Regions from separate parts of the Fictibacillus iocasae genome, predicted to be linked through region 2. Evidence: riboswitches for the same ligand, from Rfam matches in the RefSeq annotation. Region 2 holds a riboswitch; each other region holds the start of a gene.
What was found. Region 2 has a riboswitch for cyclic di-GMP ahead of ACFQPF_RS11940 (anti-repressor SinI family protein). Riboswitches for the same ligand answer to the same signal wherever they lie in the genome.
Positions count from the first base shown of each region.

Region 1: linked by a shared signal. The riboswitch ahead of ACFQPF_RS08550 (GGDEF domain-containing protein) and the one ahead of ACFQPF_RS11940 (anti-repressor SinI family protein) in region 2 are both predicted to bind cyclic di-GMP.
Region 3: linked by a shared signal. The riboswitch ahead of ACFQPF_RS15690 (B-box zinc finger protein) and the one ahead of ACFQPF_RS11940 (anti-repressor SinI family protein) in region 2 are both predicted to bind cyclic di-GMP.

Region 1 is NZ_JBHTCP010000014.1:40,993-50,999, reverse strand. It holds gene ACFQPF_RS08565 (exonuclease SbcCD subunit D) at 1-275, opposite strand, end outside; gene addA (helicase-exonuclease AddAB subunit AddA) at 290-4,018, opposite strand; gene addB (helicase-exonuclease AddAB subunit AddB) at 4,024-7,518, opposite strand; gene ACFQPF_RS08550 (GGDEF domain-containing protein) at 7,756-8,688, opposite strand; cyclic di-GMP riboswitch class I at 8,799-8,886, opposite strand; gene ACFQPF_RS08545 (serine/threonine protein kinase) at 8,949-9,617, opposite strand; gene ACFQPF_RS08540 (YhjD family protein) at 9,724-10,007, opposite strand, start outside.
Region 2 is NZ_JBHTCP010000038.1:15,604-25,610, forward strand. It holds gene ACFQPF_RS11895 (divergent PAP2 family protein) at 1-333, opposite strand, end outside; gene ACFQPF_RS11900 (DUF309 domain-containing protein) at 442-822, shown strand; gene ACFQPF_RS11905 (leucyl aminopeptidase) at 879-2,375, shown strand; gene ACFQPF_RS11910 (Na+/H+ antiporter family protein) at 2,672-3,988, shown strand; gene ACFQPF_RS11915 (biotin transporter BioY) at 4,185-4,778, opposite strand; gene ACFQPF_RS11920 (hypothetical protein) at 4,940-5,089, shown strand; gene ACFQPF_RS11925 (CapA family protein) at 5,152-6,315, opposite strand; gene ACFQPF_RS11930 (hypothetical protein) at 6,605-6,847, shown strand; gene ACFQPF_RS11935 (helix-turn-helix domain-containing protein) at 6,911-7,237, opposite strand; gene ACFQPF_RS11940 (anti-repressor SinI family protein) at 7,319-7,474, opposite strand; cyclic di-GMP riboswitch class I at 7,495-7,579, opposite strand; gene kynU (kynureninase) at 7,855-9,126, shown strand; gene kynB (arylformamidase) at 9,141-9,761, shown strand; gene ACFQPF_RS11955 (hypothetical protein) at 9,836-10,007, shown strand, end outside.
Region 3 is NZ_JBHTCP010000049.1:124,746-134,313, reverse strand. It holds gene ACFQPF_RS15710 (S8 family serine peptidase) at 1-3,212, opposite strand, end outside; gene ACFQPF_RS15705 (D-glucuronyl C5-epimerase family protein) at 3,562-4,560, shown strand; gene ACFQPF_RS15700 (TcaA NTF2-like domain-containing protein) at 4,602-5,180, opposite strand; gene ACFQPF_RS15695 (D-glucuronyl C5-epimerase family protein) at 5,406-6,407, shown strand; cyclic di-GMP riboswitch class I at 6,613-6,698, shown strand; gene ACFQPF_RS15690 (B-box zinc finger protein) at 6,802-7,236, shown strand; gene ACFQPF_RS15685 (Ig-like domain-containing protein) at 7,274-8,896, shown strand; gene ACFQPF_RS15680 (hypothetical protein) at 9,010-9,568, shown strand, end outside.

The sequences.
Region 1 (10,007 bases), on a different contig from region 2:
CACAGCCGGTCTGGATGATCATGATTGCCTGAAACAGCAATAAAGTGACGATTTCCTTTATCAGATAGCCGGGCTGCGGCTTCATAAAAAAGCGTCTCCGCCACAGCCGGCGGGTTGACCGTGTCAAATACGTCGCCTGCCATCAAGATTACATCCGCTTTTTCATCATCTGCAATTTTGACGATTTCCTCCAAAAATGCGGCTTGCTCTTCCAAACGGCTTCTTCCTTCTAATGTCCGGCCAAGATGCCAGTCAGCAGTATGCAGGATTCTCATCATTACCCTCCTCTTTATTTCATCTTCAGCGTATGGCCGCCGTCGAAAAAGTACAGATAAGACTCTTTAACAGGCTGCTTGAGTATTGTTTCGATCGCTTTTACATAAAGGGCGATCTGAACGCTGTAGCGTTCCCTCAGAACACCTTCTGCTTCAGCGAATCCACCCGAGAAGCGATTGGTGATGCCATCCGTTTTATAGTCGATGAGTATATAGCCTTCTTTATCTTGTACGAGGCAGTCAATTACCCCTTGGACCAGCACTTTCTCGTTTTCATCACCTTTAAAATGAGGATTTACTTCTCTTATTGGAACCGCCATATTGAAGGGAATTTCCCTTTTTGTGCTGTCTGATTTTTTCACGATGTAACCGACCGGCGACTGAAAAAACGATATGATAGCAGTCAAATTAATGCTTTCTGCTTGTGCAGTCGTCAGGATCTCGTTCTCTTCCATTCTAGCGATCTGTTCCCTAATTTCATCTTCGCTTTCCACCGCATCTAAAGCGAGATGCTGCATCACAAGGTGCATCGCTGTGCCGGTTTCCGCAGCATTCATGGATTGGCCGCTTAAGAAAGATGGACGTTCATGCATCGGCTGACGTGCTGCCGCGACGAGGTCCCGGCTGCTGTATTCATCTATTGTTTGATGCTGTTTCTTGATCTCTGTTACGGACTGCTTTGACCTCGTCGTGCTGGATGCTGAGTGCTTATAACGCCACTTTAGCCTGTCAAGCACTGTTGGTTCCTCGTCTGCCACAACTGGAACGGGCTGCCTTGACTTTACTAGAGTAAGAAGTTCAGCTTCTTGTTCAGGCTGTACCTCCATCTCTTCATACTCTTGAGCCTGAAGGATGCTTACCTTCCAGTTTGTTTCATGAATGTACACTTCGCCCTTTCCTGCAGATGATGAACGGAGATAATCTCTTAGTGGCACGCTGTTTTTATGCCTCAGCACGCTCGGCCCAATCCAGTCCAAGTAGCTTTTCGCCTGTGCGCGTATATAATCTGGCAGCATCCAGCTCTCCTCAAACAATGCATCCTCCCAGCTCTCAGCAGATTTGGCAGCATCGTTGACCGTTCCAAGCAAATACAGCTTCTCTTTTGCCCGTGTCATGGCCACGTAGAGCACCCGCATCTCTTCAGCGATCAATTCCATCCTTTTACGCTGGGCGATGGCCAGCTTTGGCAAAGTTGGATACGTGACTCTGTATTTAGGGTTAATATAGCGTGTGCCAAGCCCTAGTTCTTTATGAAGAAGCACGTTCTCTTTTAAATCCATCATGTTAAACTGCTTGTTCAGCCCTGCTACAAAGACGACAGGAAATTCAAGACCCTTGCTTTTATGAATGGTCATGATACGCACAACGTCCTCCTGTTCACCAAGCGCCCTTGCCGCTCCTAAATCTTTTCCGCGGTCCTGCATTCTATCAATAAAACGCAAGAAGCGGAAAAGCCCCCTGAACGAAGTAGATTCGTAGGCTTTTGCCCGGTCATGCAGTGCTCTTAGGTTCGCCTGGCGCTGCTTTCCTCCGGGCATACCTCCAGCAAAGTCATAGTATCCTGTCTCGCTGTATACATTCCAAATTAAATCGGAAAGAGACCCGCCTCGTGCCCGCATTCTCCAGCGCTCAAGTGCGTCAAGAAATGCCTTCAGCTTACCGCGCCATTCTTCTCGTCCATCCTCAGCAGCACGTTCCGCCGCTTCATAATAAGAGCCTGATTTTTGCGCAAGTCGGATTAATGCCAGTTCTTCTCCCGAAAGGCCGACAATCGGGGAACGAAGAACAGCAGCAAACGGGATGTCCTGCAGCGGATTGTCAATGACTTGTAAAAGTGACATCATGACACGAATCTCAACAGCATGAAAGTACCCCGAAGAAAGCTCTGCGTAACCCGGAATGCCTTGCTGCTTGAATTCTTCCAGAATCGCTGGGGCCCATGTCTGTGTAGCGCGCAGCAGGATAACGATATCCTTATATCGGATTGGCCTCATATTTTTCGTCTGTTTGTCATACACCATAAAGGGCTTATTTCCGTCGGTCCCGACAAGCTTCTTGATTTTTTCTGCCATCACTCTAGCTTCAAGCAGCACCGTCTCCATTTCGCTCTTTTCGCTTTCGCCTTCTTCGCCGTCCTCACTCTGTACAGGCTGGCTTTTATCAATGATGAGGAGTTCCGTTTCTCTTTCTTCCGCATCAGGATAGTAGGTGGCACCATGCTTTAGTTCGGCATCTTGATCATAATCAATCTCACCGACCCGGCGGTCCATAATTTGCTTAAAGATGAAGTTGGAGACGTAAAGAACGTCTTCACGGCTTCTGAAATTCTGGGACAAGTCAATCTTCAGCCCGCTCCCCCCAGCTGAAGTGAAGGATCGGTACTTAGACAAAAACAGCATCGGCTCCGCAAGACGAAAACGGTAGATCGACTGCTTAACGTCACCAACCATGAACAGGTTGCCTTCTTCCCCATCCTTGCAAACAAGGCGGATGATGGATTCTTGAACAAAATTCGTGTCCTGATACTCATCCACGAGCACTTCAATGAACCGGTCCCTGTATTCCCGCGCGGCATCCGACGGGACAGGCTTGTCCATTACTGAGCCGGGTGCTGACAGGACTTGCAGGCAATAATGTTCCAGATCGCCAAAGTCAGCGAGACCTTTCTCTTTCTTCGCAGCACTGTACCTATCGCCGAACATGATGACTAAAGAGGCGAGTTCCTTAACAACAGGGGCCATTTCCTCTAAATGCAACACATACGAATCAGGATGACGTTCAAAATAATCTTCCTTTATCTTAGTCACTCTCTTTTTCACAGAGTCACGCATATTCTTCACTTTGTCCTTCAGTGCCGTGTCACCGTCAAATCCCCGAACTGTCTTCAGCTTATCAAATTCGAGTTTTTGAAATGCCGCGTACAGCCCGTTCCACGTTTTTGAAGCGGCCAGCAGCTTTTCCATTTCAGACACATCTCCTTCAAGCGCCGGAACATAATGCCCCGGCCCTGAAGGCGACAGCGCCGCTTCAAGCGCTTTTTCCGCATACATCTTTAATCCCGTAAGCTGCCTGGCCATGTCATCAAGCAATTCCATCGTCCATGGAAGATTTTCGATATCATTCCCATTCGTTTCATATAAAGCAGCCATATTTTGAAGCCAGCCTTCCGGATCGGGATGACTCCGGGAAAAATCATACAAAGAGAGCACAAGCTTCTGAAGTTCGAGATCGTTGCGGTCAGAGCTGTACGCGTCAACAAGCGTATAAAACGAATGCTCCTCCCCTTTGCTGTATTCTTCTTCAAACAAGTCGTCCATGACTTCCTGACGCAAAAGCTCTGCCTCGGTTTCGTCCGCAATTTTAAAGCCAGGATCCAGATCTGTCATAAAATAATACTTTCTCAGCACTTCGATACAAAAGGAGTGGAGCGTTGAAATGGAGGCTTTATTTAAAAGATTAAGCTGGCGTCTTAAATGCAAGGATGAAGGGTGACTTTTCAGCTCCTCATCCAGTGCTTCGCCGATCCTTTTTCTCATCTCCGCAGCTGCAGCGTTCGTGAACGTTACGATCAGCAGCCTGTCAACATCCGCATGCTTGTCTTTAATCATGGAAATGATCCGCTCTACAAGGACAGCCGTTTTGCCTGACCCAGCCGCAGCAGCCACAAGGATATTCTCTCCTCTGGCCGTAATGGCCTTCCACTGGTCGTCGGTCCACAGCACTCCCTCAGGCTTTGGCGTCATCGTTTTCAATTCGCCTCTCCTCCTTCTTCACAAATTCTTTCTAAAATAATGTCATCTTTTTCGTTTTTCAATTGCCGGTATGAATTGTCCTCAAACGACTCATCAAACTGGCAGACCGATTTATACGAGCAGAACGTGCAAGGCTTCTTGTTCTTTAAATCATAAGGAGAGATAGCAATATGCCCTTCTGAAATTTCGGTGCCGATTTGCTGAACCGTCTTTTTCACAAACCCACGTAATTGATGAAACTGCTCTTTAGTCGCGATAGAGCTTCTCTTATGAAATCCTTTTTGTGTCAGTTCAACAGGGATAATATCCGATTTCTTATCCATCGTATGATCCATGAGGCCGATCGCCTCCTCTTCTGCGAGCACTAGCCCCTTCATCTTGAACTTTCTGTATGCTTCCTTCTGAATTTCTTCTAATGTCATCAATTTTTTGTTAGCCAACAGTGGATTGTGAACATGGAAATACAGCACGCCTGCCGGAACAGCTTCCTCTCCAAGCCATCTGCTTGAATGTGTCACCGCCACATCTAAATACGTGAGCATCTGCAGGGCAATGCCATAATAGACCTCGCTTAAATTAAGTCCCGTTGAGCTGGATTTATAATCAATAACACGCAGCATAAGGCCGCTGTTCGATTTCGCTGTATCCACTCTGTCAATTCGTCCGATGATCTCCATTTTCGTTCCGTTTGGCAGATCATACACCAGCGGTGGCAGCTCACCGCCTCGGCCGAATCCAAGCTCCAGTCCTGCCGGGGCAAAGCCGCTCGCTCTGGCATGCTCACTTAAAATAAAAGTGGCTTTTCCAACAACATCCTTTAGCTTGCGTTTAATATAGAGCAGCCTGTTGGAGCTCAGCAGTATTTCATGCTGAAGTTTAGGCGCGAGCAGCTCCACCATGTCTCCCGCAATACGAAAAGCTTCATTCTGTGAAAGATCCTGCCACTTCATTCCGCGGCTGTCTAAAAAATCGTTCATATTCTTAAGCGCCGCATGGAAGAGCTGTCCAATATCCGGGGCCTCCAGCCGGTAAATTTCCCGTTCCTTCAGCTTGAGTCCGTATGAAGCAAACTGAGAAAACGGACACGAAGAGAACATTTCCATTCTTGAAATACTCGCAGATATGGTTGAACCATATAATTCTTCGGCAATTGAACGTTCAAGCCGTTCTTCTTGATTTTTAAAGAAAAGTCCCGACATTACGGTAGAAGCAAAATGCCTGATGTCTTTATTCTCAAGACTCCAGTTATAGACAGACCACCAGACATCCGCCATGCCATAGCCCCGTTTCCATTCACGCAATTTTCCGTTCAAATAGGCGACCGCTTTTCTCGGATGCTGAATAAATTCAAGGTCATCCTCCCACTCCGGCTCATTGTTCCAAAGCCTTTCTTTCATTTCAGGGAAAAGAGTGTGCAATCTGGCTATCACCATAGACGGCTGCAGTGTCTTTCCTTCTTCATCAGCCAGAGGATAGGATACATACAGCTTGTCAGATGCGTTCGTGAGCGATAAGTAAATAAGAAACTGTTCATCAAGCAGCTGCCTTCTGCTTGAAGGTGCCAGCTCCAATCCGTTCTGCTCGAGCATTTCCCTGTCACTCTCTGACAAAAGGCCGCCTTCTTTCGGACGTGCAGGCAGCACTCCTTCATTTACACCCAGCAGGAAATGCACTTTTACATCTGTAAATCGCGAGCGGTCCACCGTTCCGACGAGCACTTGATCAAGCGCTGGCGGAACGAGTGAGAACTTCATGCTCTCTAGACCTGTATCTAGCATTTTTGTCCACAAGGATAGAGGAATTTCTTCATCCCCTGTCATTTCCACCATTTCATCGAGCAGGTTCAGCACAGCATTCCATACTTGTCCATGCTCACGCGCTTCCTTCAGCCTGTCGTTTTCCTCCGCTTTCAGGCGCAACGCGTCAAGCTTAGCGGGAATTTCCATTCTTTCCAGAAAATAAAAAAGGGCTGCGCAATAATCTCGGACCGTTTTTCCTGTTTTAAAATCACGTGACAATCGTTTAATAGGTGCAACAATGATTTCTCTTAGCTCGTTCAGCTCGTTTTCCTTTTGCTGGTCAGAATCTGTCCTTGCTGCTTCTCCTTCTTCAAGGCCGCGGATTCGCACATACTTCCAAGGTTTAGGATCTGTCCAGCGGCTCCCTTGAATGCCGAGTGCCAGACAATAGTTTTCCAGCTGATCCATTCCTTTTCTCAGCTCTTTAACCGTTCTTGTACGGTCACCTGGATAAAGAAGATCTGTTTTCACCGCACGAAAAACCGCTTCATATCGCCAGTTCTTGCTGATGATATCCAGCACCGAACGAATCAGCTCCACTAGAGGATGGTGCAGCATCGACTTTTTCTGATCGACAAAGACAGGGATCTCATATTCTTCAAATACCGTTTCAATAACCGATTGATAAGAAGCAGAGTTCCGCACGGAGATGGAAATATCACGAAACCTGTACATTTCATCACGAACAAGCCGCAATATTTCTCGAGCTGCTCCTTCTGCCTCTGCCCGCAATGAAACAGCGGAATAAAGCTTTAAACCCTCTGTATCCATTGATTTAACTTCAGGGCGGGTATCAAAGTGGCGCTCTAAATGAAGCAAAGCAGGTGACTTAAATCTTTCAGGAGTGGCAAGAAGAACATTTTCTTCTATTTTGACACCATTTTCCTTCGCCATATTGACTAACTGGATAAACGTTGAAGATGTCATATGGAATAGATCCAGTTCATGAGGTGCAGCATGATGGCTCTCCACGTCACCAGTCAATGCAACCGTTACTTTTTTGGCGTATTTCATCAGCATCGCAAGCACTTCTTTTTCTTGCGGAGTAAAGGAGTGGAAGCCGTCAATATAAATCTCGCACTCTCGTATGTAGGGTGAATGAGGGATCTTTTCAACAAGTAGACGGAGATAATCTTCTGAGTCAACATAATTTGCCGCAAGAGCGTTTTCCAGTTCATTGTAAATAAGTCCAAGGTCAGAAAGCTTGTCTTGAAGTACATTCTTTGTGCTTTCTTTCCCTGCAAAATACTGAAGCGAAGAAGCATGACCATTCACTTCATCAGGAGTGATGCAATAACGTTTCAACTCTGTCATCATCAGTTCAAGCAACTCATAAAACCCTGTCTGATCAGAGGACTTCTTAAAGATCCTTAACTCTTCACGGCGATGTTCAATGATTTTGCGCAGCATCATATGAATACCTGTACTGGTAATATGCGTTCGAGTCATGCCGCCCATGTCGCCAAGAACCTTCCATGCCAGACGGGAGAAGCTGAAGACTTGTGCCCTTATCATTCCGTTCATACCAGGTGCAGAGGATAGCTTATACTCTGATTGAAACGTCATCTGATCAGGCACTAAATAGATAATCGGTTCCCCTGCTGGATCTTCTGTTAAGCGTTCAATGATTTCATTCATCATCCGCTCTGATTTGCCCGTTCCTGAACGTCCCAGCATAAATCGCAAACTCATTTATCTCACAATCCTTTCGCCCATTTCTTATCTCTACATTATCGCATACTCCTACTCTGAACAAAACATGCGTTCGAATGGAAAAAATGGAAAGTGACGAAATTAAAAGAGGCCGCATCAATAAGCAGATGCGACCTCTAGTAAACGTACAAATCATTTTGGAGAAGATGAAGGATTGCCTTGCAAAAACATAGCATTCGTTGATAGCTTTCACACTTTATCACAACGTATTTTTTTCTATCTTTTTATACTTTTTTTACTGTCATACATTCTTTTGTCCGCCAAATGAAGGTAGTCATCGATTCGTTCTCCTGCATCTGGCTTAAGTTCTATGGCCCCGTATGCAAGTGAAACGTATTTCTTCCAATTACTTAACCTTTTTTCAATCTTGACAGCTGTTTCATAGGCTTCCTGCTCGGTTGCTCCTGGAAGCAGGAAGACAAACTCGTCGCCGCCGAATCGGAAGCCGTAATCAAGAGACTGCTCTTGGGCCAGCCATGCAATATGGCACAGGAGCTCGTCCCCTTTATTATGGCCGAATTCATCGTTTACATATTTAAAATTATTCACATCGAGCATGAGGAGCGTCAGAGGCTGTTCCATGCACGCGGACTCATTAATCCGATCATCCAGGCAATCATAGAAATAGCGCCGGTTATATAAGTTAGTCAACGGATCACGAATGCTGATTTCTTTTAAATCCATGAATTGCTGTGAACAAAAGCCGCTTAAGAAACCGGTTAAAGAATGGTGGCTGATCTCGTTCCAACGCTCCAATACATGGAGCTGGACTTCCATCTCTTCATCCGACAGCACCTTCTTCACTTCCAGCAGGACGGCGTTTCGAATACTTTTGGTAAAGCACCCTAATGAACGGTATGGAATTTTCTGATGCTTCACAAACTGGATACCAGATTGAAAGGCACTTTCCTCTGATTTTTTTAAAAATCCTTTATATCGCCGCTCAGGCAGAAACACGCCTCGACAATTCGCATGAAGCATTTTTTGTACCGTATGTTCATACGGTGTGAGTGATGATGTGAGAAATAAATTAAAATATTTTGCCGTTTTTAGTTCGCCCAAATGATGATCGATCATGGTAGGGATGGCGTCCACATGTTTTGTATACAGCTTTTTCCGCAACTCTTGCCAATACTTTTCTCTGGCCATGTAAATCCCTCAAATCTCTTTGTTTGATCAAACATGTATCCGTGCTGAAACAGCACAAAAAAACTGCTCCCCAAAAAGGAAGCAGCTCTAGCATGCAGCCGATCGTCCCCTTTGGCAACCCGGCTGCCTTCGCTGTTGTTCAGCATTAGACCCGTGGCTTTGCGTCCCATTCTTTCAAATGGTTTGCCTTGAAAAACAAAGGTATAATATTAATTTATAGTGATTATATCCTATACAGGAGGATATTTCCAACTTTTTATCTAGTTCTTTGTACCTTTTTTACCAATTTTACTTATTTTTCTATACCACCTGTACCCGATTCTCACCACATTTAATACATTATATGGGATTTTTATAGGAAAACGGTATAGGGTATGCCTATACAACTTGTGATACGCGGCTTTTAAATCCTTCCATTTTCCACAGTCTTCCTTCACTAAAAAGTCCGAGACATCGACGATCACACCATGTCCATTGGAAATCATGACGTTCTTTCCATGAACATCGTGTGGATACAATCCACGCTGGCGTGCATAATCGAGCGCTGCATCAATCTCATCAATGATCGTTGGCTCAATTTTCATCCCTTTATGAACACAATCAAATAAAGTCGTCCCAAAAATTCGCTTTAACACTAAAAATCGTTCCCCATAATAATAGCATTGGGAATACCCGCGATGTCGGCCTAGGCGGCTGTATACCTCTATCTCGTCCTTTATGCCTTCTTTCGCCCTTCCGTATATCTTTACCACATAATCCATATGATCCGGATGAGCAAAAACCGCAGCATAATTTCCGCACCCCAGCACAATCCACGGCTTTGGATACGTTATCGTTTTGACTGGATCAAACTCATCATCACTGACAATCACAGCCTCTTTATCTAGTGCTTCTGCAAGCTTAATAAATTCCTGCAGCTTCTCTATCATAATCCGACCTCGACTTTCACTTTCCGTTGTTAGACCATTTCTTTCTTAGTGTATACACGGTCAAGCCAAAAAGTCGCCAATTATTTTTCTCACCCTAAGCAAATCGTTAAGTAGAGGGATATTTCTTCAATAAGAAATGCTCAATAAGGGTTTCTGCTTTGTTTCGCAAGTGTACGTTTGGAAACCTCATTACTTCCCGATAGCCTCTAATAAAAATTTCATACTCCGTAAGGTCATCAAGACGTTTTCCGTCCATGACTTTTATTTTCCTTGATAGCATCTGTTTTCTCGTTTCATGCAGCTCCATGCTGATATCATCCATTATTTTTTCAATGAGCAAGATGTATGGCCGCTTCAGTTTCAGCGGAACTGCTTGAATGATCCTTAAAT
Region 2 (10,007 bases):
CACATGCTTTTTAAAATCTTCTACTAAATCATTCAATACCGTAGCCTGTTCTCCTGCATGCCAGCGGATTCCTTTAGCGTCATACATGACGATGATCGCGAACATAGCGGCTATAGCAAATAAGGCTGTATCAAGTCCTTCCTGAACGCCTACAGCGGTAGCAAGTGAAGTGACAGATGCAGAGTGGGAGCTTGGCATTCCGCCGGTTGTGAAGAACAGCTGCCATTTTACCTGCCTTGTATGAAAAAAAGCGATGGGAATCTTCAAGAACTGAGCAGAGAAGACACCGAGAAGGGCTGCGATTAAAGGGAAATTGCTTAATAGTCCAGTCATATTTGAGTGCTCCTGTTTTTCAGATTAGGGAATGGATGGTATACAGGCAGGTTACCCGATTTCTGTCTTTGGTAATCTTTGATATAGTGAAGAAAAGGAGGAGACATTATGGACGGTGCTGTTTATCCGGAAGAGTACTATGAATTTTTCGTCTCCTTCAATGAAGGTGATTATTATACCTGTCATGATTTGCTGGAGGAACTGTGGCTTACCGATAAGAGCAACCTGTTCTTAAAAGGCCTCCTGCAGATGAGCGTAGCGCTATATCATTACAGCTATGGAAATGTTAAAGGTGCCAGGCTGATGATGGATGCAGGGTATACCTATTTACAGCACTACACGCCTTATTGGTGGGGACTAAATGTGGATAACGTCTTATATTATATAATAAAATGCCGCTCTCTTATGCCTGAAGAGACCGATCGAATTCCATTTGAGCAAGTCTATCAGCTCCCCCGTCTTCCCGAAATATATTTATATATGGAATAGAAGGGACCGCTTTCGACATAAACTGGCTACACAAGGGTGATAAAAAGGAGGCTGCCATGATCTTTGATTGCAAGCTGCCGTTTACAGAAGAGAAAGACGAAGAAGTGCTGCTTATTGGCTTGTTCTCGGAGCCGACACTGACAGGTGAAGCAGCAGAGATCAATAGCAGGCTTGGCGGATACCTGACATATCTATTAAAAAGCGGAGAAATTTCCAGCAGTCCGAAAAAAATAAATAAACTGTACACACTGGGAAAGATGAAAACGAAAAAGCTGCTTATGATCGGATTGGGGAAAAAAGAAGATCTGACGTATGAGATATTGAGAAGTGCTTTCGGCAAAGCATTTCAAATGCTAAAAAATGAAAGGGCCATCTCCGCTTCAGTCATTCTTAAAACGTTCGAAAACAACCTGTTAAAGACAGAAAAAATTGCTCATGCATTAGCAGACGCTGCTATTTGTGCAAGCTACACGTTTAATGACTATAAGCAAAGACCAAACAGAGTGGATAAGAAGCTCGAAAAAGTCATCGTTTATGGGGACCGAGCGGCACAGAGCGGGCTTGAAACTGGCAGAGCGTTCGGACTCGGAATCGAGAAGGCGAGAAATCTGGTGAACACGCCAGCCAACTTGATGACCCCGTCTGATTTAGCAGAAGAAGCAGTCAACATCGCGCAATCGCATGGCATGGAATACGAAGTGCTCGAGCGTGGTGACATGGAGATGCTTGGAATGGGGGCAATTCTAGCAGTCAGTCAGGGTTCAAATGAATCCCCAAAAATGATCACAGTTAAATATAAGGGCCTAGCAGAATGGGAGAATGTATTATGCTTTGTCGGAAAAGGATTAACGTTTGATTCAGGAGGCTACTCGATTAAGCCGGCAGCAAGCATGCCTGACATGAAGAGTGACATGGGGGGCAGCGCCTCCGTGATCGGTGCGATGGAGGTGATCGGAAGGCTAAAACCAGCCATTAATGCGATGTTCGTCATTCCATCATGTGAAAATCTCATATCAGGCTCTGCTATGAAACCAGGAGATGTCATTACGTCACTCAGCGGAAAAACGATTGAAGTGCGCAACACGGATGCAGAAGGGCGCCTCATTCTGGCCGATGCCATCACCTATGCTAAGGAGCAAGGCGCGTCGTATATCGTGGATGTTGCCACCCTGACAGGCGGGGCACTGATTGCACTCGGTGACTGCACAACCGGAGCGCTCACAAACAACGATGAATGGTACGAGAGAATCCGTACAGCAGCATCCGAAGAAGGTGAACTGATTTGGCTGATGCCAAGTTTTCAGCCATATAAGGATATGCTGAAGACGAGTGATGTGGCGGATCTGAACAACTCAGCCGGCAAACTCGCCCATATGATTACAGGCGGACTGTTCGTTGGGGAGTTTGCAGGAGACACGCCATGGGTGCACTTAGACATTGCCGGTACGGCTTTCTCGGGTAAAAGCTCCGATCTTGGACCGAGGGGGGCTACAGGCGTCATGGTGCGTACTCTTTCACGAATGGCCGTAGCGTTTTCTAATAAAACGATATAAGGAAAGCTGCAGGCAACCTGTTAAAGGCTGCCGGCAGCTTTTTTTCACTTTAAGAAAGTATAACTTTTTAACAGTGAAGACTCCACGCAGTCAAAAAGTTTAGAAACAAAGTATAAAGGCAACTAAGGCTGACTTAAAGGCATGGCGTCCTACAAGTTTTCTTTACATTAATGCGCAAGGGCGCGGTCATACGATAATAATAGCGAGTGGTTGACAAGAACACATTGTCATGATAGTTTATTAGAGATTTATCGTGTTAATGATTTAGTGTATTAAAGCAAACAGGAGGAAACACCATGAATTCAGTCATCATTGCGATCGTTGTCATGCTCGGATTAAGCCTTATGCGCATACATGTAGTGCTAGCTCTAATCGTTGGGGCCGTAACAGGAGGGCTCTTCAGCGGACTTGGGCTGCAAAAAACAATAGAAGTGTTCAGCGAGGGCCTAGGTTCAAATGCTGTTGTCGCTTTAAGCTATGCCTTACTCGGAAGCTTTGCTGTGGCTCTATCAAGAACAGGCCTGCCTGATCTCATCGTAAAGAAAGCCATCGCATTAGTAAAAAAAGAGGGAGAGTCAGAAAGGAAAACAGGATCAAAGGTCATATTGCTGTTTATCATCCTGATGCTATCCTCTTTCTCGCAAAACGTCATCCCGATCCATATCGCCATCATTCCGATCTTTATTCCGCCATTGCTTCTCGTTCTTAATGCGTTAAGAATAGATAGAAGGCTGACAGCAACCGTCATCACGTTCGGATTAATCACGCCATATATGTGGTTTCCAGTTGGATTTGGAGGAATATTCCACGAGATCATTCAAACGAACATGAAGGCAAGCGGAATGGACATTTCTATGGACAGCATCCCTTCCGCGATGACCATTCCGTCGCTTGGCATGATTGCAGGTCTGTTAGTTGCTGTTTTTTTCACGTACCGCAAACCTAGAGTGTATGAAGACAAGGAAGTCACACTGACCAAGACAAGTGAAGGTTATACAATGCGTTCTATTGTGACTGCCGCGGCTGCCATTTTTGCCGTCATTATCGTCCAGATTCAAACGGACTCGATGATCTTTGGTGCTTTATCAGGAATTGTTATCCTCTATTTAAGCGGTCAGATGAAGATAAGTCAGTCTGATCAAATTCTGACGGAGGGCATGAAAATGATGTCATTCATCGGATTCGTCATGCTGTCGGCAGCAGGCTTTGCTGCTGTTATGAACGCCTCAGGAGACGTTGAATCACTCGTTAAGCAAAGTGCTAAGTTAATTGGAGATAACACAGCGGCAGGCGTACTCATGATGCTATTGATCGGACTGCTCGTGACAATGGGTATCGGTTCTTCGTTCTCCACCGTTCCGATCATTACAGCGATATTCGTCCCATTATGTGCGGCATTAGGCTTAAGCGAGATGGCTACGATCGCACTCATTGGTACTGCCGGAGCATTAGGAGATGCAGGATCGCCTGCATCGGACAGCACACTTGGACCCACTTCTGGTCTTAATGCCGACGGCCAGCACCATCACATTTGGGATACGTGTGTGCCAACATTTATTCACTACAATATCCCGCTCATCATCTTCGGTTTTATCGCAGCGATGGTGCTGTAATCCGCGTTATCTTTATATTTTTTTTGGGGTCCGGTACTTGTTTTCCCTGTTCTAGCACTGCTGCAGTCTGTGGAAGACAAGTACCAGACCCTTATATCAAAAAAAAGCCGCCGCCAAGGTCCGTTGACTGACCTTGACGGCGGCTTTTTCTTACAGGGCAACTAAGGCTGACGCGAAAGGCGTCAGGCAAATTTTATTACGCGGCCTTTTTGCTTGTAGCAGCCGGGCGGGATTTTGAAACGGCTTTGTGAATCCTTGGAGCAAGTATGGCCGTTAAGATTGTAAGGAAGGTATCCTTTGGCAGGAATGGGAGCATGCCTTTCCATGTGCCGAAATACGTTACGCCCTTAACGCCCATCCATGTTGACAGGGCAACATATAGATAGGATGTCCCGATTACATAGTTGACCAGTAATCCGGCAAATGCAGCAACCGTATACGTTAACATAGTAGGACGTTCTGACAGCTCGACTATTTTTCCTGCCGCGTAGGCTGCAAGGATAAAAGAAAGAATGAAACCGAATGTCGGACCGACAAGAACATCAAACCCACCTGAAAATTTAGCGAACACCGGTGCGCCAGCAAGGCCAACGAGGGCATACACAGTCATCGAAATAGCGCCGAGCCTGCTTCCAAGAAGAATCCCTCCTAATATACAGAAAAAGGTTTGGAGGGTAAGTGGAACTTTGCCGAATACAAGTGCCGGTATCCAGTTCGTAATATTGGCGCCAATAGCCATCAGTGCCACAAATAATGCGGCAAGTGTTAGATCAGCCGTTCTTAATTTCATACATATCCACCTCTGCAAAATTGTAATAGTAAGTATATGTTAATCGTATACGAGGGAAAACTTCATTGTCAACTTGATTTTTTTTTAGGTTAACTTTATTTGGCATGAAATAAACGAACAGTGCAGACAATAGGAAGAAGAAAAAAGGAGGTCATAACAAGATGGATAAACGTAAACATTCTAGAGATGCCGCTGCGAAAAATAACGCTACACCTACAGAAAGCATGACAAGTATGGAGAACAGTGACGCAGCATTTTCAGATGAATTAAAGGAAAGAGATACACAAAGTCCGCGTTCAAAGGGCAAATAATGGATTAATTTTTCTCAATAAAAAGGATGTCTCGGCACTAGGCGAGACATCCTTTTTATTGTCTAATCAAACGACAGCTCTTGCATATAACGGTTCATGTGTTGTTTTATTTCTTCAAACACTTCCTTTTTTTCAGGAAGCTCTGACAGTGGCCATATTACGTATTGGCTGTCAACATAAGTTGGAGTAAAGCGGGGAGAGTGAACCATTACTGTTTTTCTCTTGCCGTCCATTTTCTTTGAAACGGAGACGTGTATAATCCCCCCAAGATCCTTGTAATCCCCGCGCTGGCCGGAAAGAAAATTTCCGAGAGAATAAGCGACGAATGCCTTAGAGCCATCTTTGCGGGAAATCCATTTTACTGGCTGCAGCACGTGTGGATGATGGCCGATTATGACATCAGCACCCGCATCAGCTGCCAGTTTGGCAAGGGCTTCTTGTTCTGGATTTGGAAGCCGCTCGTATTCATTGCCAAAGTGTAAGCTGACCACAACCGCATCTGACAGCTTCTTTGCCTCGGACACTTCTCGTTTAACTAACTCGGGTTGAATTAAATTAACGAGATGATCTTTTCCTTCTGGAACGGGTATGCCATTTGTTCCATACGTGTAGCTTAAAAATGAAAAGGTGATGTTGTTTTTTCTGATGAGCCGCAAATCGGTTTTGTCTTCGGGAGAACGGAAAGCACCTGTATAGGCCATTCCGATTGTGTTCCAATGTTCAATAGCGCTCAAGATAACTTTTTCGCCCCGGTCTAACGTATGATTATTGGCTATCGTAACGAGATCGACTCCATTTTCTTTCAGTGCATCTCCCACTTCAGCGGGTGAATTGAACGATGGATAGCTCGATAACCCATGCTTTACTCCACCAATCATCGTTTCTTGATTGGCTATTGTAATGTCGCTCGACGTTAATTCATCTTTAACCTGTCTGAACATGGGGCTGAAATGGTATGTGCCGTCAGGATTTGCCGCTTTGTCATATACTCTGTCATGAATGAGGATATCGCCTACAGCGGATATAGTCGCAGTATATTCCTCATGCTTGGCAGGTTCTGGTGGTAAAGGCTTCTGTGGCGGATTGGTTTGTTCATGAAACGATGTATCTTTGACCGGCGGTTTATTTCCTGTTTGGTCGTGGTGCTGTTTTTGCTGCTGAACGAATATAAATAAACCAAAAAAGAAAACAAGAAATACCGCGGTTGCGATCAGTGTTTTATTCATGCGTTTTGCCCCCTATGCCTTTAATACTAGGCAATAAGACAGGAATTGCCAATCTTTTTAACACGTTAAGGAAGCATAACTTTTTAACAGAGTCGGAAATCGATGCAGTCGAAAGGTTTAGGAATAAAGGCTAAAGGCAGCTAAAGCTCGGTTAAGTGCATAGCGTTCGTCCATTTTTCTTTAAAATGTTCACAAAAGAGAACGAAAAAACTGTACTTGTTCTTTGCTGTCGTGTATCATTTAATAAAATCGTTCTTTTTTAAGAACGAAACTAAGGAGGCATACCTTTATGATTCGGAATGATGAGAAGGATCAATATATCAGTTTCACAGGGCGCCATTTCGTTAAGCTGTATTACAAAGGTGAAAATATGTGTGAACTATATATCGATCATGAATATAAAGGTTTGGCCCCTTTTCTTTATACAGTAAGAAAGCTGAGGCAGCTGGAAAGAAGTTGGCTCCTTGCTATGAAAAACGTTCAGCCTTATCATTTTAAAGAAATTAAACCATTTATTGATATATCTATTTGAGGCGGTGAGTAGAGGGTTTGTTAAATACAGCAACCAAAAAAGCCAGTCGGCAATGAGACTGGCTTATTTTTGTGCGTTCTTCCATCTATTAAATTCAAGAAACTCTTTAAATTGTTCTTTGCTGACACCAGAGCCCATGGCTTCTTTTACTAAATCTGCCCATTCGGCGTCCAGGTCTTTATCATTTACTTCCGTTCGGTCATTTAGGAAATTCTCAACAGGAACATCTAAAACAGCAGAAAGCTTTTCTAAGAGCTGAACAGATGGGTTTTGTTGAATGTTTCGCTCAAGTGAACTTAAGTAGGATTTCGCTATTCCAGCTTTTTCGGCTAATGCAGATAATGAGAGTCCTTTTTGTTTGCGGTATTTTTTTACAAATTCACCGATCATTTTTATCCCTCTTTTTTACTAGAAGCGTTTCATCAATTATACATTTGGCTTCTTTTTCTGTAAATAGAACAAAAGTGGGGATTAGATCGTCTGCTCCTCCAACAAGGAAGGCGGTGTCACGCAGGAAGTGTTTTGAATGAATTGGCGCACTTCTTCAATATTCAATCCAAGTTCTTTTGCTTCCATCACTAATTCTACCCATTCACCATCCAATTGATCTGCCAGTAAAGTTGTCATCAGTACCTCCTGAAATGTTTCCAGGTAATCCAGCCGTCATAGTTTGTGAACGTTAGACCTGTGATTTTGCGTCCATGTTTTTCAACATGTTTGCCTTTTTCTGAATGGATTTGAGTTGAGTGTGAGCCATCGTATGTACAGTTAATTAGTACCCTTTCAGTATAGGGCTTAATACCTTTTTAACGTGTCGGAATGTGCTGTCATATTCACGTTTTTTTTCGCTATTTTTCATGAAAATGTGACAATTTTTCAGACTGATTCCTGTATTGTTTACCAAAGGTTAACGTATAACACTAGATACTAATCCGGAAAACAACTTAATTCTTCCACACGGTCTCCTTTTTGATTACTATGAAGATAGAATCTTGATTGGGGGAAAAATGGTGCTGAATAAAGAGTATGCGCTTACATTAGATAGGCAGGATGAATTAAGAAGGTTCCGTGATGAGTTTTACCTTCCAAAAGGAAAATGGTATATGGACGGCAATTCGCTCGGGCTTTTATCGAAAAGGGCTGAGAGTACGCTGGTTAAGTCGCTTGAAGACTGGAAGCTTTATGGTATTGATGGCTGGATGAACGGGGCTTATCCATGGTTCCATTTAAGTGAGCAGGTAGGTGCGAAGCTCTCAGGAATTATTGGAGCGCGGCCAGAGGAAGTGGTCGCTGCGAGCTCGACCACCGTCAACCTTCATCAGCTGGTGTCTACCTTCTACAAACCATCAGGAGTGAAAACAAAAATTCTAGCTGATGAATTGACTTTCCCTTCCGACATTTATGCCCTGCAAAGTCAGCTTATGTTAAAAGGATATGATTATGAAAGCGAACTGATCCAGGTAAAAAGCGATGATGGATTGACGCTTTCAGAAGAGACAATCATCAGCCATATGACAGAGGAGGTCGCCTTGATCCTTCTCCCCTCTGTACTTTATAGAAGCGGACAGCTGCTTGATATGCAGCGCTTGACGAAAGAGGCGCATAGACGTGGAATCATCATCGGTTTTGACCTATGCCATTCAATTGGGGCTGTTCCTCATGAGTTAAGTGACTGGGGTGTGGATTTTGCGTTCTGGTGCAATTATAAATATTTGAACGGAGGTCCGGGAAGCACAGCAGGACTGTATGTCAACCAACGACATGCTGGAATAAGGCCGGGTCTCTCAGGCTGGTTCGGCTCAGAGAAGAGCAAGCAGTTTGATATGAAGCACACGTTCACACCATCGCCATCTGCTGGGGCTTATCAGATTGGTACGCCTCACGTATTCAGTACAGCCCCTCTTATCGGTTCGCTCGAGCTTTTTGAAGAAGCGGGCATAGATCGAGTTCGGTCTAAATCGCTTCAGCTTACGAGGTTCATGATGGATTTGATTCGCCAGGAATTGATGAATTTTGGCTTTACGATTGGCAACCCTTTTGAAGACGAGAGACGGGGCGGTCATGTGGCATTGCAGCATAAAGAAGCCGCAAGAGTTTGTAAAAGTTTAAAAGAGATGGGAGTCATACCGGACTTTCGCTCTCCGGATGTGATCAGGCTTGCCCCTGCCGCACTATACACCTCATTTACAGATGTTTACGAAACGATTGCTGTATTAAAAGGCATTATGCAAGAAAAGCATTATGAACAGTATGAAAACATACGCGAAGTCATCGCTTAAGGAGCTGCGGCCGAATGAAGATTTACGATATCTCCATGCCACTTTATAACGGTGTTCCTGGCTGGCCGGGAGACACGCCGTACACGTTTGGTTTGGCTTGGACGAAAGAAGAAACCGGTTCGGTGAATGTGGGAAAGCTGAGTTTAAGCACACATACAGGCACGCACGTTGATGCACCTTTTCATTTCAGAGACGAGGGAAAGAAGCTGAATGACCTTCCTCTTGAGCTCTATGCAGGCAAGTGCCAAGTGATGGATGTTTCTCACATGACGTCGATTACAGCGAATAGTATAAAGGAAAAGGTGCCAAAGGGGACGAAGAGGCTGCTGCTGAAAACGATGGCCTGGAGAGACAGATCTGTTTTCCCCGAAACCATCCCCCATATTGAAAGGGAAGCGGCAACTGTTTTGGCTTCACTTGGCGTGGAGCTGATCGGAGTGGATGTACCATCTGTCGACCCTCTTGACAGTAAAGACCTGCTAGCTCACCACAGTTTGCTGGCGCATAATATTCATATACTGGAGGGTCTCGTTCTTGATTCTATTGAAGAAGGGAACTACGAGCTAATCGCCCTTCCGCTTGCCCTGCAAGGCAGTGATGCAAGCCCGGTCCGTGCTGTCCTTCGCACGCTGTAGACAGCTGCTTGGCTTTCGTAGGCACATTTCATTATAATAGGGAGAATAATGAACTTTTTGCCTTGGAGGAAAGCATGTATAAATACGGATTACTGAATTATTTTGAAGCGCAATTTACCAAGGTGTCACATGAAATAATAAAGATGGGCCCCTGGATGAACGTTTATCTCACCTTTGAAGTTGAGCCGATCGAGAAGCTTCCATCTGATTTGCAAGAACCTAGTGGTCTCGCCGTGTATGATGGAG
Region 3 (9,568 bases), on a different contig from region 2:
TTGACCCCATTTGCAGTAAGAAGCATGCCTGGTACATCATCATCATAAATATATTCTATGGCATTTTTAGGACTAGATTCAAAATTTCCGAATCCAACTGCTGCAACATAGTAAGAGTATTTCTTACCTTTTACAGCAGTCTTATCTAGATACTCAGTATCTGATATAGGGGTTGCTGTGATGGAAGTATACTGTGTAGGTGTTGTAGTAATCTCTTTACGATAGACTTTATAGCCCACAGTAGCCTTGGATTCTGCATTCCATGTGACTTTAGGTGCCGCAGCTATATTATTATAAGAAACTTTAACGTTATTAGGTGCTTCAGGTGGTGGCATTTTGACCGTGAATTTATCAACATTAATAGCTGTGCTTGTTTTCCTTGCTTTTGAATCAAAGTTACCTGTCCATCGGATTGTAAGTGTATGTCGACCATCTGAGAGATTGAAATTTCGATAGATAGAGTTCTTTGAGGTGCTTGTAGGTTGATATAAAGAAACCATTTCTATAAAGTGATTATCTATATAAATATCTGCATATCCAAAATTCGGTCCTTTGTTACCAAATAATTCTATTCCGTTTCCGTTAAAGTTAAAAGATACGCTTCCATTTGAATTTAATTCAGAGATGCTTCCTCCTGAAGAAGACGTACTAGGAACTGTTTTCCACAACCCCTCATAACTTACAACATTGCTTGTATTCTCATATTCTCCGGCAATATTGCCCTCTATTAAAGTATAATTTCCAGAGCCGTTAAATCCATAAACATTAATGTAATATATTCCATCAACAGGGGCTCTAAAACTTATAGATTCTGATGATGTTCCATTATTTTCAGAATAAGCAATCATGCCATATCCTGAATTAACGGAATAAGCAGAAGAATCGTAAACATAAAGATCAAAATCAGTACCCAACTTTGCTTGCAATTTAAGTGATAATTCTTGACCAGCTTTCAGTTTAATGAAGTAGACATCATCTCTATCATTAAATTCTATATTAGAATCTAGTTGGTTTTGGACGATATAGTCATGCATTGCAACTCCTGGAATATCGTTATCAAATTGACTAAAATCTTCTTTACTAAACTGAAGAGTTTTATATGCATTAATTATTTTCCCCGTTTTAAAGTAGCCTTCAAGATCTGGGAGAGTTTCTCCTGAATTTTCAATTGCCATGATTAGTTCTTCAGGATATAAATTAGGAAACTTTCCTAACAATAATGCTGCAAGTCCAGTGACATGTGGAGTGGCCATAGATGTACCACTTAAATAATCATAAGCGTTTTCATAATCAGCTTGTTCAGGATAGATAAGATTAATTTTTGCTTTATCCCCATTTAAAGGCGAAATTAAATCTACGTAAGGTGCTCCTCCAACTTTAAAAGTCATATTCTCATATATTGACTGACTAGTACCATAAACTGATCTGGCAGAGTCTTCTCCAATGACTTCCAACCCTAATACTTCATTCACAAAAGAGGTAGTTTCTTGATTCCATAATATGTCTTGTCCAGAAAGAACAAGAGATTTGCCTGAACTTAAAAATTGTGTCAAGTTTACTAAATCCCAATCTGTTAGTGCTGTTATTTCAGGATTACCGGCGCCAAATCCATCACCTGTCATCCAAATAACGATATCATAATCATTTAATGTAACTAAGTCAGGACCACTTGACATCGGATCAACCTCAATTTTTGTAACTTTATCTGAGTGGTTTGATAAAAGTTGAGAATATACATTTGAATAATCAGGAAAGTCATTATTAACTGACTCATCATCATCAACAAGGAGTATCTTCTGAGCTGTGTCTACATTTAAAAAATCTAAAGCTTGGTTAAAAGCTTCTTGTCTTTCAGCATTATCTGTAAAATTTTCAAATCCAAATCCATTAAAGATTGCCTTGAAATTGTCACCTACAATTTGTGCAGCTGCACCGTATGCATATTTTCTAGGAAAAGTACTTAAAATATCTACACCTGGCGCAGCAACATCTACAGAATTATATCCATAATTAGAAAAACCGGCCAGTTGACCATTGTTATCAATTGCAGCTACAGACAGAATATTTGAACAGTCATAATTAGATGGATAATGTTCATAAAAGTCGTTATCTACTCCATCGTTTCCAGCTGCGGCTACAAACAACATTCCCGAATTTTCGATTGCTTCTTTTAAAAAGACGTCATATGCACCTCCGCCCCAGCTATTGTTAGATATTTTCACGCCCATTTTTGTTGCATATTCTACTGCTTGAATAGCACCTTCCGTTGATCCTCCATCAGGACCAAGAAACTTTAATGACATTATTTCTACATTAGGAGCAATTCCCGTAATACCAATTCCATTGTTAATAGAGCCTGCAATTGTACCAGCTACATGGGTGCCATGTTCATCTCCGTCATGTTTGTCAAATACGGTATTATCGTAATGATAGAAATCAAACCCATTAATATCATCTATATATCCGTTATTATCATCATCTTTTCCGTTTAGTTGTTCTTTACTATTTCTCCATATAACATCTTTTAAGTCGTCATGATTAATATCTATACCTGTATCTATAACAGCAACGACATTTTTTTGTAAATTTTCACCTTGAAGATAGTTGACAGTTTCGGGAAGGTTTATATCAATATCTTCTGTACCGGAGTTTTCTTTTATCACTTGTCCCGTATTGTTAAGACCCCATAGCTGATCAAACAATGGATCATTAAAATTTGACTGATAGTACTTAAAATTAGGTTGTACAGAAGCTATTTTAGGATCTTTGGCTAATTTTTTTGCTACTATATTTGCATCTTGTCCACTTGGTAGTTTAACTACATCAGCTTTAATCGATTTTAATTTCGTCTTAAGCTTTAAATTATTCGTCTTATAGAATGATTCTGAAGAAACACCGGATTTCATTTTAATAATAATTTCGTCTTTTATATACATTTCTTTATTTTTATTAGCACCTCTGGTTTTAGCGAGGAGTCTTTGATCTTGAGTACTAGTATCGCGAGGAGACCTATTCACAATTTCCTTTCCTTGTTCGTCATTTGACTTAGCCCACTTACTTTTTTTTATTTTAGCTTGGCCGCTTTGTTGCTGGGCAGTTGGCTTAACAGAACTTTTGGTTTCCTGTGCAAACGTGATACTTGGTAACAGGGTGGATACTGTAAGCAGGCCAGCCATAGTTAGTGAAAATAACCTATTTTTTGTGTTTTGCAAATTTATCTCTCCTTCTTTTTAGGTAAAAAGACTTAGTCTTTTCCAAAGATTATATCGGTAGAAATTTTTGGAATTTAAATAGTAAATAAAAATTCAATGATATTACATATGGCTGGAAGAAAACTAACTATTCCATGACTAGGCTTAAGTTCATCAAACTTAGATCGTAATACTAGGAACATTTAATGTAAGGATGTATTTACACCGTTAATTAATATTTATTCTTTTTATACTGAAATCAATATTAGAAACTTAAAATAGCTTTAAATTTAACCGATATAAATTATACTCAGCCCAACTGAAAAAGGATCGGAAATCGAACGTGCAATTTCCAGATAGGAGAGAGAAAGTGAAACATGTAATGAAATGGGCGGTGTCTGTGTTGACGGTATTCATGGTTACCGTTGCGGCAGCTGCGCCTGGTTATGCGGCGGGGCATTCTGCGTTGGTCAAAAAGTCGGTGGCGACGTATAAGAAAAACAATTATGAGTACAAGCATAAACTTGCTCAGTATACGCCTCAGGGTGATTATTTCAACCTTAGCGGGAAGATTTTTCAAATGTCGCGTATTAAAATGGATGCAAAAGGCATTCCGATGGTGAAGTATTATGACAAATACCAGTACAATCCAGTGACGATCGCACAAATGGGATTGTCTGAGCATGGGAAGTATGTGAGAACCCAAAAGCCGGGGCACATGACGAGATTCCTGCAATATGCGGATGCACTTGTTGCGTATCAGCAGGAGGAGGGCTCGCTTCGTTACGATTTTTATTACGAGATCAAGCATTTAAAGGCGAAGTTTCAGCCAGGCTGGATTTCTGCGATGGCTCAAGGGCAGGCGCTAAGCGTGTATTCGCGTGCGTATCACTTAACGAAGGATGTTAAATACCTGGAAGCAGGTAAGAAGTGTTTGCAGTTCTTGATGAAAGCGAAGTCCAACGGCGGAACATATACGAACATGCGCTCACTTGGGCCAAGCTACAAGCAATACGGATTCTTCGAGGAATACATCACGACGCCCGATAACTTCACGCTGAACGGCTATGTGTACACATTGTTCGGCCTGTATGACTGGATGAAGCTCGGTGTAAAAGAGGATTACGGCCAGAAAAGAGCGCAGCAGCACTTGGAGCATGGCATCAAAGTATTAAAAGTAATCCTGCCAAAATACGATATCGGCGGCTTCACGTCCTATGACCTAAGCCACCTGACGAGAAAGCAGCAGCCTCACGTCGTGCCGATGTACCACGCTGTCCACCTTTACCAGATTTACGGATTGTACACGATTACGAAAGACAAAACCTTCCTCAGCTACCACAAACGCTGGGCGAAATATGTAGATTAATAGACAAGCCCCGAATCAGCGTCTGATTCGGGGCTTTAATGTTATGGTTTACGGATTTCCGAAATGGTTAATGAATCTTTCTGGGAGCTTAGTTCATACAACCAAATCGTACCGGTCGAGTCTTCGGTCACCTTCAGCTCATACCGGTCATCGCCTGTCTGTTGAAAGTGAGAGTAAGTCAAGGGAAGAACGTTTTCAGACGACAATCCTTTTTTATGCTGTTCTTCCGCATTTTTCTTTTGTGAAATATAAACCTCACTTTGTGGCAGCAGGAATGGCTGGGCTTTGCTGAAGTCTCCAGTGTTAACGGCTTCAGCATAGGCTTTAATGTATTGTTTCACAAATTCATACGCCGTTTTTTCCTCGACGGAGGCAACAGACGCCCCCTCAACATAGGAATCCGCATACACTGTTTCCGTCACGAGATGTTCTGCCTGTTTCTTGGCTTTTTCCAGGCTTTCCAATTTGCCCTGCAGCAGCTGAAACGGAGACATCAGCATGACGAGGGCAACGAGACTGACCGCCAAGGACCGTTTCACCGAGAGTCCAAATAGCAGCCAGGCGAAGATAAATGCGAAAACACATGATAGTACAATGGTTACAGCCCCAAACCTCGTCACATACTCCAACAACTTGATCGTCCTCTCTTGTCCAAACCGAAACTTCCCCCGTTATATCGGGTTATTTCAACAAAAAATGAAATGAAGAAAATGTAAATGATATGTAAATGTAAAGAAAGTTACAATTTTTGTTACATTAGTATAATATTATCATGTGTTGTGGTAATTATTGGTATAGTATGAAAAAGGCAGTTCATCACAATAAGAGCAGGGGGAATAGTTCAATTGAAGGAGTTTTATAAGACAGCCGTTGTGCTAACAATCGCTGCGGTCATGTTATTTTCGATGGCCATTCCGAGCTACGCCGCAGATTATTCTGCACTCGTCAAAAAGTCAGTTGCTACCTACAAGAAGAACAACTACCAATACGCCCACAAACTCGCTCCCTATACCCCGCAAGGCGACTATTTCAATCTCAGCCAAAAAGTTTTCCAAATGTCTCGAATCAAAATGGACGCCCAAGGCATCCCAATGGTGAAGTATTATGACAAGTACCAGTACAACCCGGTTACAATCGCCCAGATGGCACTCTCCGAACACGGCAAGTATGTCAGAACAAAGAATGAAGCAAACAAAGCCCGCTTTCTCAAGTATGCGAATGCTTTAGTGCTATACCAAAAGCCGGACGGATCGCTTCGTTATGATTTCTATTACGAGATCAAGCATCTTCGCGTGAAATACCAGCCTGGTTGGTACTCAGCTATGGCTCAAGGCCAGGCGCTGAGCGTATATTCAAGAGCGTATCACTTAACAAAGGACGTCAAATATTTGGAAACAGGGAAAAAATGCCTCGCGTTCATGACCCGCGCCAAGTCAAGAGGCGGCACATACACGAACCTGCGCGCACTCGGAAAATCGTACAATGAATACGGATTTTTTGAAGAATACATCAGCAACCCAGACAATTACACACTGAACGGATTCGTATACGCCATGTTCGGTCTTTATGACTGGATGAAGCTTGGCGTAAAGGCAGATTACGGCCAAAAGACGGCGCAGTACTATTTGCAGCAAAAAGGACTGATCGCAATCAAGAAAATTTTGCCAAAGTACGACATCGGCGGCTTCACATCCTACGACCTCAGCCATCTCACCATGAAACAGCAGCCGCACGTCGTCCCGATGTACCACGCGATTCACATCTTCCAAATGCACGCCCTATACACGATATCCAACGACAAAACCTACCTCACCTATTACAGACGGTGGGCGGGGTATGTGAAATAAAAGAGATGATGAGAGAAGCTCTAGCTATTGTGTTTGCTGGAGCTTTTCTTTTTTTAATGAACCCATTAATGTTTGGGCTTAGCGTAAACACCTACAATTAGCACAGATCTAAAGGTGGAAAAATAGCCTATATATTTTAGTGTTTACATAGGAAATAGGTTCCATTATACTAAGTGTATAGTAATATTTACCTTTAATTGAATAATTATGAAAAAGGCAAACTTTTCGAAAGGGAAGGACGCAAAGCCGTGAGTCTAAGGCGTTTTACGCTATGATCGTCAGGTTGCCATAGTTCTTAAGTATGCTGTGGCTGTTTAGCCATGGCTTTTTTGTTTGGGAGGTTGATAGAAATAGGAAGTTATTAAAGTAACAAAACAACGAGGGGGAGTCTAAAATGAAATGCTATAAACATTATGAAATGGACGCGGTTTCGACATGTACGGTTTGCGGAAAGGCATTATGTCCAAATTGCAGTGAAAAATTTACCTATCCATCATGCGATTCGTGCGTACTAAACCAAGTAAGCGAACAGAAATCCATATTAATTCGTAATGCCATTATTATGACTGTATTATTTGCCTTTGGATTAACAGAAGGCTTTATGTTAGCTATTGCATTGGCAGGTGTACCGTGGGGATGGAGTGCATTGAATAAGATTACTCCAAATATCTTTCTATTCATGCCATTAATGGGCTGGGTCATCTATTTCTTAATTAAATTAGGATTGTCTATGGTAATTGGAGTATTTGTACTTCCATTTCAGGTAATGAAAATTGTAAAGGGTCTAAAAGAAGCGAAACAACTCGCAGAATACACAAATGCCGCATAACGTTAAACAAAGAATCAGTTAATAACAAGGAGGGTACATGATGTTTAAATTAAACAAAATCGTTATTACACTAACTGCACTTACTTTTCTTCTCATTTCTATCTTCCAAGTTGAAAACGTACAAGCAGCAAATGGAGTCCTAACTTTTGTCTCTGGTTCACTTACTGAACAAGAACAGGAAAAAGAGTTCTTTTTCACAGTGCCAAGTGCAGGGAGGGTATCCATTGACATCACTTCTTATGTAAAATCAACCACCCACTTCAAATTATATGACAGCAACAATGTTAAAGTTTTTGGAGACTACTTTACAAGTTCTTCTTCTACTCCAGGTAAGCATAACGACTGGGTTGATCTTGAGGCAGGGACATACCGCTTGAAGGTTGGAGAATACAATGAATATTTGAAGCATACAGGTGATTTCACACTTCAAGTGTCTTTTTCACAGGCTGGTAATAATGAAGCAGAGCCCAATAATGGTACTGTTGAAGCTCAGCCTCTTTTCTATAACAAATCTGTTACAGGTTTTTTATCTTGGAATGACTCAGTAGATGTTTATAAATTGACTGTTGATAAAGCGGGAAGAGTACATGTGAATTTATCATCATTCGTGGATTCTACTACCACAATTAAAATGACCGATGAAGAAAACGAAAAAGTATTTAGTGATTATTTTAATGGCAGTTCCCTCTCCCCTGCTAAATATAACAATTATGTCGATTTAGAACCGGGGAATTATTACATATCTATCTATAACAATTCAGAATATACTTTAAACACTGGAAAATATCAGCTTACAACAAGCATTAATTATGCTGGAAATAATGATACCGAACCGAACAACGGTACAGTAGAAGCGCAGTCCATCACCTTTTACCAGCCAATAACAGGATTTCTGTCTTGGAACGATTCATCTGATTTTTACAAGGTTTCAGTTCAGAGAACAATGGAAGTCAAAGTAGATCTTACTTCTTACGTAGATTCAACAACGTCAATTGTTGTGTATGATGAAGAAAACAATAAAGTAACAAGTGATTACTTCAGCGGTGATTCACAAAATCCGGCAAAGTATATTGAAAGCATTACCTTGAAACCAGGAAATTACTATATAAAAGTGTTCAATAACAGTGAGTATACTTTGAATTCTGGTAAGTATAAACTTACAGTCACAGCGCCTAGTCTTCTTCCAAATTTAACAGTAAGTCCGGTAACGAACTTAACTACCAAAGTTGTAGGGAAAACAGCCCCATATACTGAAGTAGTGTTAAAGTTAGCAGGAAAAGATTATAAGACGGCTTCTAATCATAAAGGCGATTTCTCAGCTAACATTCCTAAGCAAAATGCGGGTGCTAAAGTGGAAATCAGTGCAAAGAATCTATATGGAACGAAAAATGTAACAATAACGGTAGTTGACAAAATTGCCCCTGCGGCTCCTGCAGTGAATGGAGTAAAAGCTACATCAAAAACGATTTCTGGTCGGTCTGAAGCAGGATCAACCGTTTATGCTCAAGTGGGCAGCAAGATCATTGGGGCAGGCAAGGCTGATGCAAAAGGGAAATTTAGCTTGAAAATTAAAAATCAAAAAAAGGGAACAACCATTGTTCTATTTGCTAAAGACAGCGTAGGCAACAAAGGGAAAACAATAACAATAAAAGTTAAATAATATTTACCAGCCTCCTTCAACGAGAAGGAGACTGGTTTTTTGATATTTTAAAGAAACATTTTCATGTATAAGTTGATGTTAATTTTGGTGGATTAAACTATAGGAGGTAATTTATGAAGAAATTTCTTTTAATTATTATTTTATTGTTGAGTTTATTTCCTTACATTTCAGAAAAGGTTAGTGCAACTTCACTTGTGTTCAAGTTCGATAATGAGGTCGTATCGGATCCGGACTTACAACCATTCTTATTAGAAGGTAAACCTTATGATTCAGGCGGTACTTACTATCTACCATTGGATTGGATAGCAACACAGTACAAGGAACGTCTGGTGAAAATGTGGGAATCAAAGGTATTGTATGTACAAAGAAAAAACTACTCTACAATGCATATTCGCGAGGAGAACATATACGGTTCAAGTTACACTAAGGGTAAAAACAGGGGGATTCCTTTAAAGACTAAAACGGTAAATGGTGTCGTGACTGATATGAAAATGAAGGCGATTGTCAAGGACAACCACATGTTTGTACCGATTGATTTCATCTCAGACCCACTTGGTGCGAACTACCCCGTCACTGTGGTAGAAGGGGAAGATACAACAACTATTTATGTGGGAAAACTACCATCAGGGGTAAAACCAGTAAAACTCATCTATGATGATGCTCGTTCCTATA